2 linked regions of the Saccharobesus litoralis genome follow. The protein of the gene in region 2 interacts with the protein of the main gene of each other region in a pairwise test. Links are inferred from orthologs where the notes say so. Each region holds a gene or a part of one and is shown on either strand. Other genes may lie near its edges.

Evidence for each region. Proteins that work in one complex are often made in the same cells at the same time.
Region 1: the proteins of C2869_RS20555 (region 2) and C2869_RS11715 interact in binary tests that used the Escherichia coli proteins (3 or more experiments, as listed by UniProt). The link is inferred for Saccharobesus litoralis from one-to-one orthologs.

The regions. Positions count from the first base shown.
Region 1 is NZ_CP026604.1:3,278,454-3,281,448, reverse strand. Bases 34-2,951 are described here. They hold C2869_RS11715 (sigma-E factor negative regulatory protein), read right to left. Parts: upstream 1,841-2,951; coding sequence 1,226-1,840; downstream 34-1,225. Other genes in these bases: nadB (L-aspartate oxidase), read left to right, coding at 2,625-2,951; rpoE (RNA polymerase sigma factor RpoE), read right to left, coding at 1,857-2,435; C2869_RS11720 (MucB/RseB C-terminal domain-containing protein), read right to left, coding at 148-1,278; C2869_RS11725 (SoxR reducing system RseC family protein), read right to left, coding at 34-101. In the rest of the region: more of C2869_RS11725, read right to left, coding at 1-33; more of nadB, read left to right, coding at 2,952-2,995. UniProt on the Escherichia coli protein: An anti-sigma factor for extracytoplasmic function (ECF) sigma factor sigma-E (RpoE). ECF sigma factors are held in an inactive form by an anti-sigma factor until released by regulated intramembrane proteolysis (RIP).
Region 2 is NZ_CP026604.1:5,385,398-5,388,359, reverse strand. Bases 1-2,885 are described here. They hold C2869_RS20555 (trypsin-like peptidase domain-containing protein), read right to left. Parts: upstream 2,072-2,885; coding sequence 929-2,071; downstream 1-928. Other genes in these bases: C2869_RS20550 (DegQ family serine endoprotease), read right to left, coding at 2,134-2,885; murA (UDP-N-acetylglucosamine 1-carboxyvinyltransferase), read left to right, coding at 1-790. In the rest of the region: more of C2869_RS20550, read right to left, coding at 2,886-2,962. UniProt on the Escherichia coli protein: A site-1 protease (S1P) that cleaves the peptide bond between 'Val-148' and 'Ser-149' in RseA. Part of a regulated intramembrane proteolysis (RIP) cascade.

The sequences.
Region 1 (2,995 bases), 2.1 Mb from region 2 along the record:
CTATTATGCTGACAAGCATTACAACTGGTTTTAATTTGCGTTTCGACCCAAATAGTGTGCTTATCTATACGCTCAATAAATGTGGCATTTTCGTACAACATAAAATCATTTTCTCCTATGTCACTCTGACTAACAGCCTAGCATGTATTAACGTTGAGTAATCGACTGCGCTAGCTTTTTCGCAGTCACCATAGGAATTGCCCCAATCACTGTCACTTCAAACTGGCCAACCACTTCAGTAATATAGGTTTCAGCCCCAGAACTTAAATAAGTACTATGACCATTTGCATCCGTAACCTGACCTAAATCACGAATATAAACCGAAAACCAAACAAGACCGTCAGATAACATCACATAATCAACCCATTCTCGGTCGCCCATTAATCGGTGACGATTTAATTTAGTAGGAACAAACCCTCTCGGCACCCAACGCAATTGCCAGTCGAAGTCACTAATATTCTGCTGAACTTGCACTAAATTTTGAGTGGGCAATTCCATGGCAGCTAATTCATTGATCACAGGATCAACATCCTGTGACACCACAAAGCTAGTCACTTGAACTTGGCGCAGAACTTCACCTTTACTGCTAACAATAGCCATTTTAAGCGGTAGGGCACTCTCTTCGTGTAACCATATCCAAGTTGAATAACGTGTGTTATCACGGGCAACTATCCTTATTAATTGCGCTTTAAATCCCGCCACCCGACTTTTTCCAACACTCGTAAATTCGTAGTTTGCGCCAACCTGTTGTAAATCGGTGCGTAAAATATCCGGCAACGGACTGTGTGACAGGCTGGCTTTAACACTGTATGGCTGCTGACCGAAACCTAAATAGGTGATCATATCTCCCATACGTACGATTTGTTTAGTCGGCCCATTGAGCGAGGTTAATAACTCTAATTCTCGATATGACATTGACACAGGTAAATCTTGCGCTTCGCTATTAGTGGGTAATTGCTCTGTTGCATGGCTATCAACACGGCTATCAACACTACTATCAAGATTAGATAAGTGCTCGACACCATGTAACCAGTGCCAAGGGTGCACTTTGTTATCTTCAACCACAACTAGCGAAATATCGTAATTTAGCTGCTGAATCGCGACCTGCATCCGTTTAAGCCAATCATATGCAGAACCTGACGGTTCTTGACCAGTAACAGAAAAGCTAATTAGTAAGAGAAAGGAGCAAAGTGGCCTAAAATAGCCACTTGCTAGAGATATCAAGCTATTGAACAGATTGTGCGGATGGGTTTTGCTGTGGCTGTTCAGAAACTGCATGCTGTCGATTCTTTAATTGACGAGAGTGATCAAGTAGGTAAGAGTTTACACGACGTTGTTGCTCTTGTATGCCCACTGGATTGATAACAGTACGCGAGCTTTCTGCACTAACAGGATCTAAGCTAGTTGCCAACGGCATGGTATGCAACACTGGCTCAAAACCAGCTTCTTGCGTTTCTACCTGCTCAGCTTGAAAACCCACCACTAAAGCAGCGGCAAACGAGGCCGCAATACCATATTGCGCAACAGGTTTAAAAAATGAAATCACTTTTGCTTTTGTGGAAGGCTGAACTTGATGTGAAGTCTGCTCAGACACAGCGGCCGCAAACGCCGCATTCGGTGCCAAGACAACAGGCTCTTTTTCGATTGCATTTGCAATCGAGTCGGCCAAATCAAGATGAATATGTTCTGGCGCTTCATTGCGCAAAACATCACCTATCAAGTTATAACGACCAAACGCGCCTTCTAACTCTTTATCTTGCTTGAGACTATCAATGACTTGGGCTGTCTCCGGCTGACCATCAACAAAGGCAGACACGTTTTGTTTAACTTTTTGACTCATATAAATCAACTCGTAATTAGCGTTGTAAAATTGGTTTCAGGTTTTTGTCGATAACTTCTCGAGCGCGAAAAATACGTGAACGCACAGTGCCCACAGGGCAATCCATGATTTCAGCAATTTCTTCGTAACTCATGCCGTCTATTTCGCGTAATGTGATGGCATTTTTTAAATCATCCGGCAATGTATCAATGGTGCTAAACACCACCTGTTTGATTTCATCTGTTAACAACAAGTTTTCTGGCGTTGCAGATTCTCGCAGCCCAGTTGCTGAATCAATAAACTCAGCTTCTTCAACCTCAATATCACTCGACGCTACTTTTTTAGCAGTAGACGTTAAGTAGTTTTTTGCACAATTCACAGCGATCCGATACAGCCAAGTATAAAAAGCACTTTCACCACGAAAGCTTGGAATTGCACGATAAGCTTTAATAAAAGCTTCTTGAGCTATGTCAGCTACGTCGCCTTGTTGACGAACATATCGCGAAATCAGGTTAATCACTTTATGTTGATACTTTTGCACCAACAAATTGAATGCCTGTTTATCGCCGCGCTGAACACGCTCAACGATTTGTTGATCTGTATATCCGACACTCATAACCGAGTCGGTACTCCCATAAAAGTGTGATTGAACTCAGCAGTTTTTACTGCTCATTTGCTAATAGTAGACTGAGCCTACTTAAAAAAGTTCTCAAAATCTGCAGAAAGTGCGAAAATAGTTGCAATCAAAACGTAACAAAAGGCCGTGTTTGCTTAATAATCAAAGGCTTAGCGGTTACTCATGCAGATGGAAAAAATTGAACATCAGTGCCAAGTATTGGTGATTGGCGCCGGAGCAGCTGGGTTAACCCTAGCTTTACGCCTTGCCGACCAGTCTGACATTATTGTCTTAAGTAAATCCAACCTAAGCGAAGGCTCCACCTATTATGCTCAAGGGGGGATCGCGGCGGTTTATGATGAAAACGACAGTGTTGAATCTCACGTACAAGATACACTCATAGCCGGAGCTGGACTTTGTTCTGAAAAAGCCGTGCGTTTTACTGCCGAAAATGCCAGAGCCAGCTTGGAAACCTTAATAAGCTATGGTGTACCTTTTGACAAAGAAACTACACCTGACGGCGATGAGCGATTTCATTTAACTCGCGAAGGTGGACACAG
Region 2 (2,962 bases):
CATTTTATTTGATACAGTGACAGTGACCGGCACTGAAAACCTATTAATGGCGGCGACTTTGGCTGAAGGTACAACCGTACTTGAAAACGCCGCTCGTGAACCTGAAATTGTCGATTTAGCTGAATGCCTAATTAAAATGGGGGCTAAGATCCAAGGCGCTGGTACGGATAAAATCACGATTGAAGGCGTGCAGTCATTGCAAAGTATGCAGCACTCTATTTTGCCGGATCGCATAGAAACTGGGACATTTTTAGTCGCGGCAGCCGTTGCAGGTGGTAAAATTCGCTGTACTCATACCCGCCCAGAAATGCTAGATGCTGTGCTTATTAAGCTCAAAGAAGCAGGTGCGTTAATCGAAACGACGCAAGATAGTATTAGTTTGGATATGACAGGTCGTGAATTAAAAGCCGTTAATATTAAAACGGCTCCTCATCCAGCCTTTCCTACGGATATGCAAGCGCAGTTTACCACATTAAATTGTGTTGCTAACGGTTCTGCAAAAGTAACAGAAACCATATTTGAAAATCGTTTTATGCATGTGCCTGAGTTGCATCGGATGGGGGCTAATATTGAGCTCGAAGGGAATACCGCGATTTGTCACGGTGTTGAGCAATTGTCAGCGGCGCAAGTGATGGCTACTGATTTACGGGCTTCGGCTTGTTTAGTGATAGCAGGCTTAGTCGCAGAAGGGACGACAGTGGTTGATCGCATTTATCATTTAGACCGAGGCTACGAAAACTTAGAGCAAAAATTTGCAGGCTTGGGGGCTAAGGTCACGCGGGTCAGTTAAAGCTTAAACTTGTGATGTGATTTTCGATTTAAAGCCCGCGATTTAATGCGGGCTTTTTTGTTCGTTGTAAAATAGTTCAACTTCAACGTTATTTAACCGCTCTTGCATAGCTAATCTCGCATCGCCAATTTTGTATAACTAGTCTCGCAAGCGGCGTGTTATTGGGTCTTCGCCCATGATGACGGTTTTTTCTAGGATGATATTTTTACGTATTAATCGAATTTTAACTTGTGTTCCAGGTTTGGTGTTATCTAACCACTCTAACACATCATTTGGTTCGACAATCGGTGCACCAGCTAACTCAAAAATCAAATCACCTGGTTGTAAGCCTGCTTGTGCGGCGGGGCTATCGCTCTCGACTTCGTTGACTAAAATAGCAAACGCCTCTTCTGATTGTTTAAGCTCCGAAGGTAGACCATAAGCGCTACCAGAAATACCTAAATAACCGCGCACTACACGACCGTTCTCAATTATTCTATCCATAATCTTTAATGCTGAGTGAGCGTTTACCGCAAAAAAGATCCCTTGAGAGGTTGTTTGCTGGTTGAGTGGTGCGAGCTTTGCTGAGTTTATGCCAACTAACTCACCAAGAGAGTTAACTAAGGCACCGCCTGAGTTACCATCATTAATTGCCGCATCCATTTGAATAAAATCTGAATGATCAAGGTTGATGGCTTTGTTAGACATAAGACCTGAGCGACCGGTTGCGCCAATAATACCTTGGGTAATGGTTAAACCAAGGTTGTATGGGTTACCTATTGCTAGTACGACATCGCCTGTTTGAATAGCTCGGTTTTTATTTATTGGAATGACAGGCAGATTATTCGCTTCTACATACAGCACAGCTAAGTCGTTGGCGGGATCGGTTCCTATCAGCTGCGCTTCAAAAATACGCCCGTCTTGTAACGCTACGCCGATTAAATCAGCATCTTTAACAACGTGAGCAGCGGTTAAGATAAATCCTTTTTCAGACGCTATAACCCCAGAGCCTAATCCCTGTACTTCGCGTGTAATGTTATAGATGAAGCGATTGGTGGTTTGCGTGGTACGGGTATAAATATTGACTACAGCCGGTGCTGCTCGTTTGACTGCCATGGCATAGCTCACGGGGCGAAAATCGGGTTCGTTGGCTGCAAAAAAACTTTGCCATAATGCATTGTTCTTTTTGAGTTCTGGAAAAAAAGCAAACAAAAGAGCGGCGATAATGAAACCAATACCTAACGATTTAGCGATAAAGGTGACGGTATTTTTAATATGGTCAAAGGTTTTTTGTATATTCATGTCTATTAACGACAAAGGGCTAGCAGTAAGCTAGCCCTTTGAGTATCTACTATGACTGTATCTTATCTAATGAAAATATACAGTGGGGTGTCGCCACGTACAATATTTAAATAAAATGAGCCGCGCTTACCATCTAACATTTCCCGTAATTCAGCAATGTTGTCGATCCGCATCCGGTTAATGCCGATGATTTTATCGCCTTGCTCTAAGCCGATCATTTGCGCTGGTGCGCCATCAGCTATACTGTCTATCGTGATGCCGCCATCTTCATGATTACTTAGTTTAGCCCCTTCTAATTGTGGGTGGATAGCTGCTGCTTCAACTTTAGTTGCTGATGATTCTTTTAATACCACTTCCACTTCGATATTTTTACCGTCACGCACAATTCCCAAAGTTACTGATTTACCAGCACCAAAGGTCGCGATTTTGGCTCTCAGTTCGTTAAAGGTTGAGTTGCGTTTACCATTGATTGATACAATGACATCACCTGGTTTTAGTCCAGCTTCAGCTGCTGCAGTATCAGGGAAAACTTGTTCAACAAAAGCCCCTTGCGGTGTATCTAAGCCCCACTCTTTAGCTGATTCAGCATCTATGGTACGACCGGATATACCCAATACGCCACGCTTAACCTCACCAAATTGAATGATTTGTTCAACAAGGTTTTTCATCATGTTAGAAGGAATGGCAAAGCCAATGCCGACACTGCCGCCATTAGGGCCTATAATCGCAGTGTTGATACCAATTAATTCGCCTTTAAAGTTAACTAAGGCACCGCCTGAGTTGCCGCTATTAATTGGCGCGTCGGTTTGAATGAAGTTCTCTAGTTTTTCCATACCGAATACGCTACGCCCTAGCGCGCTAACAATACCTGAGGTAACAGTTTGGCCGATA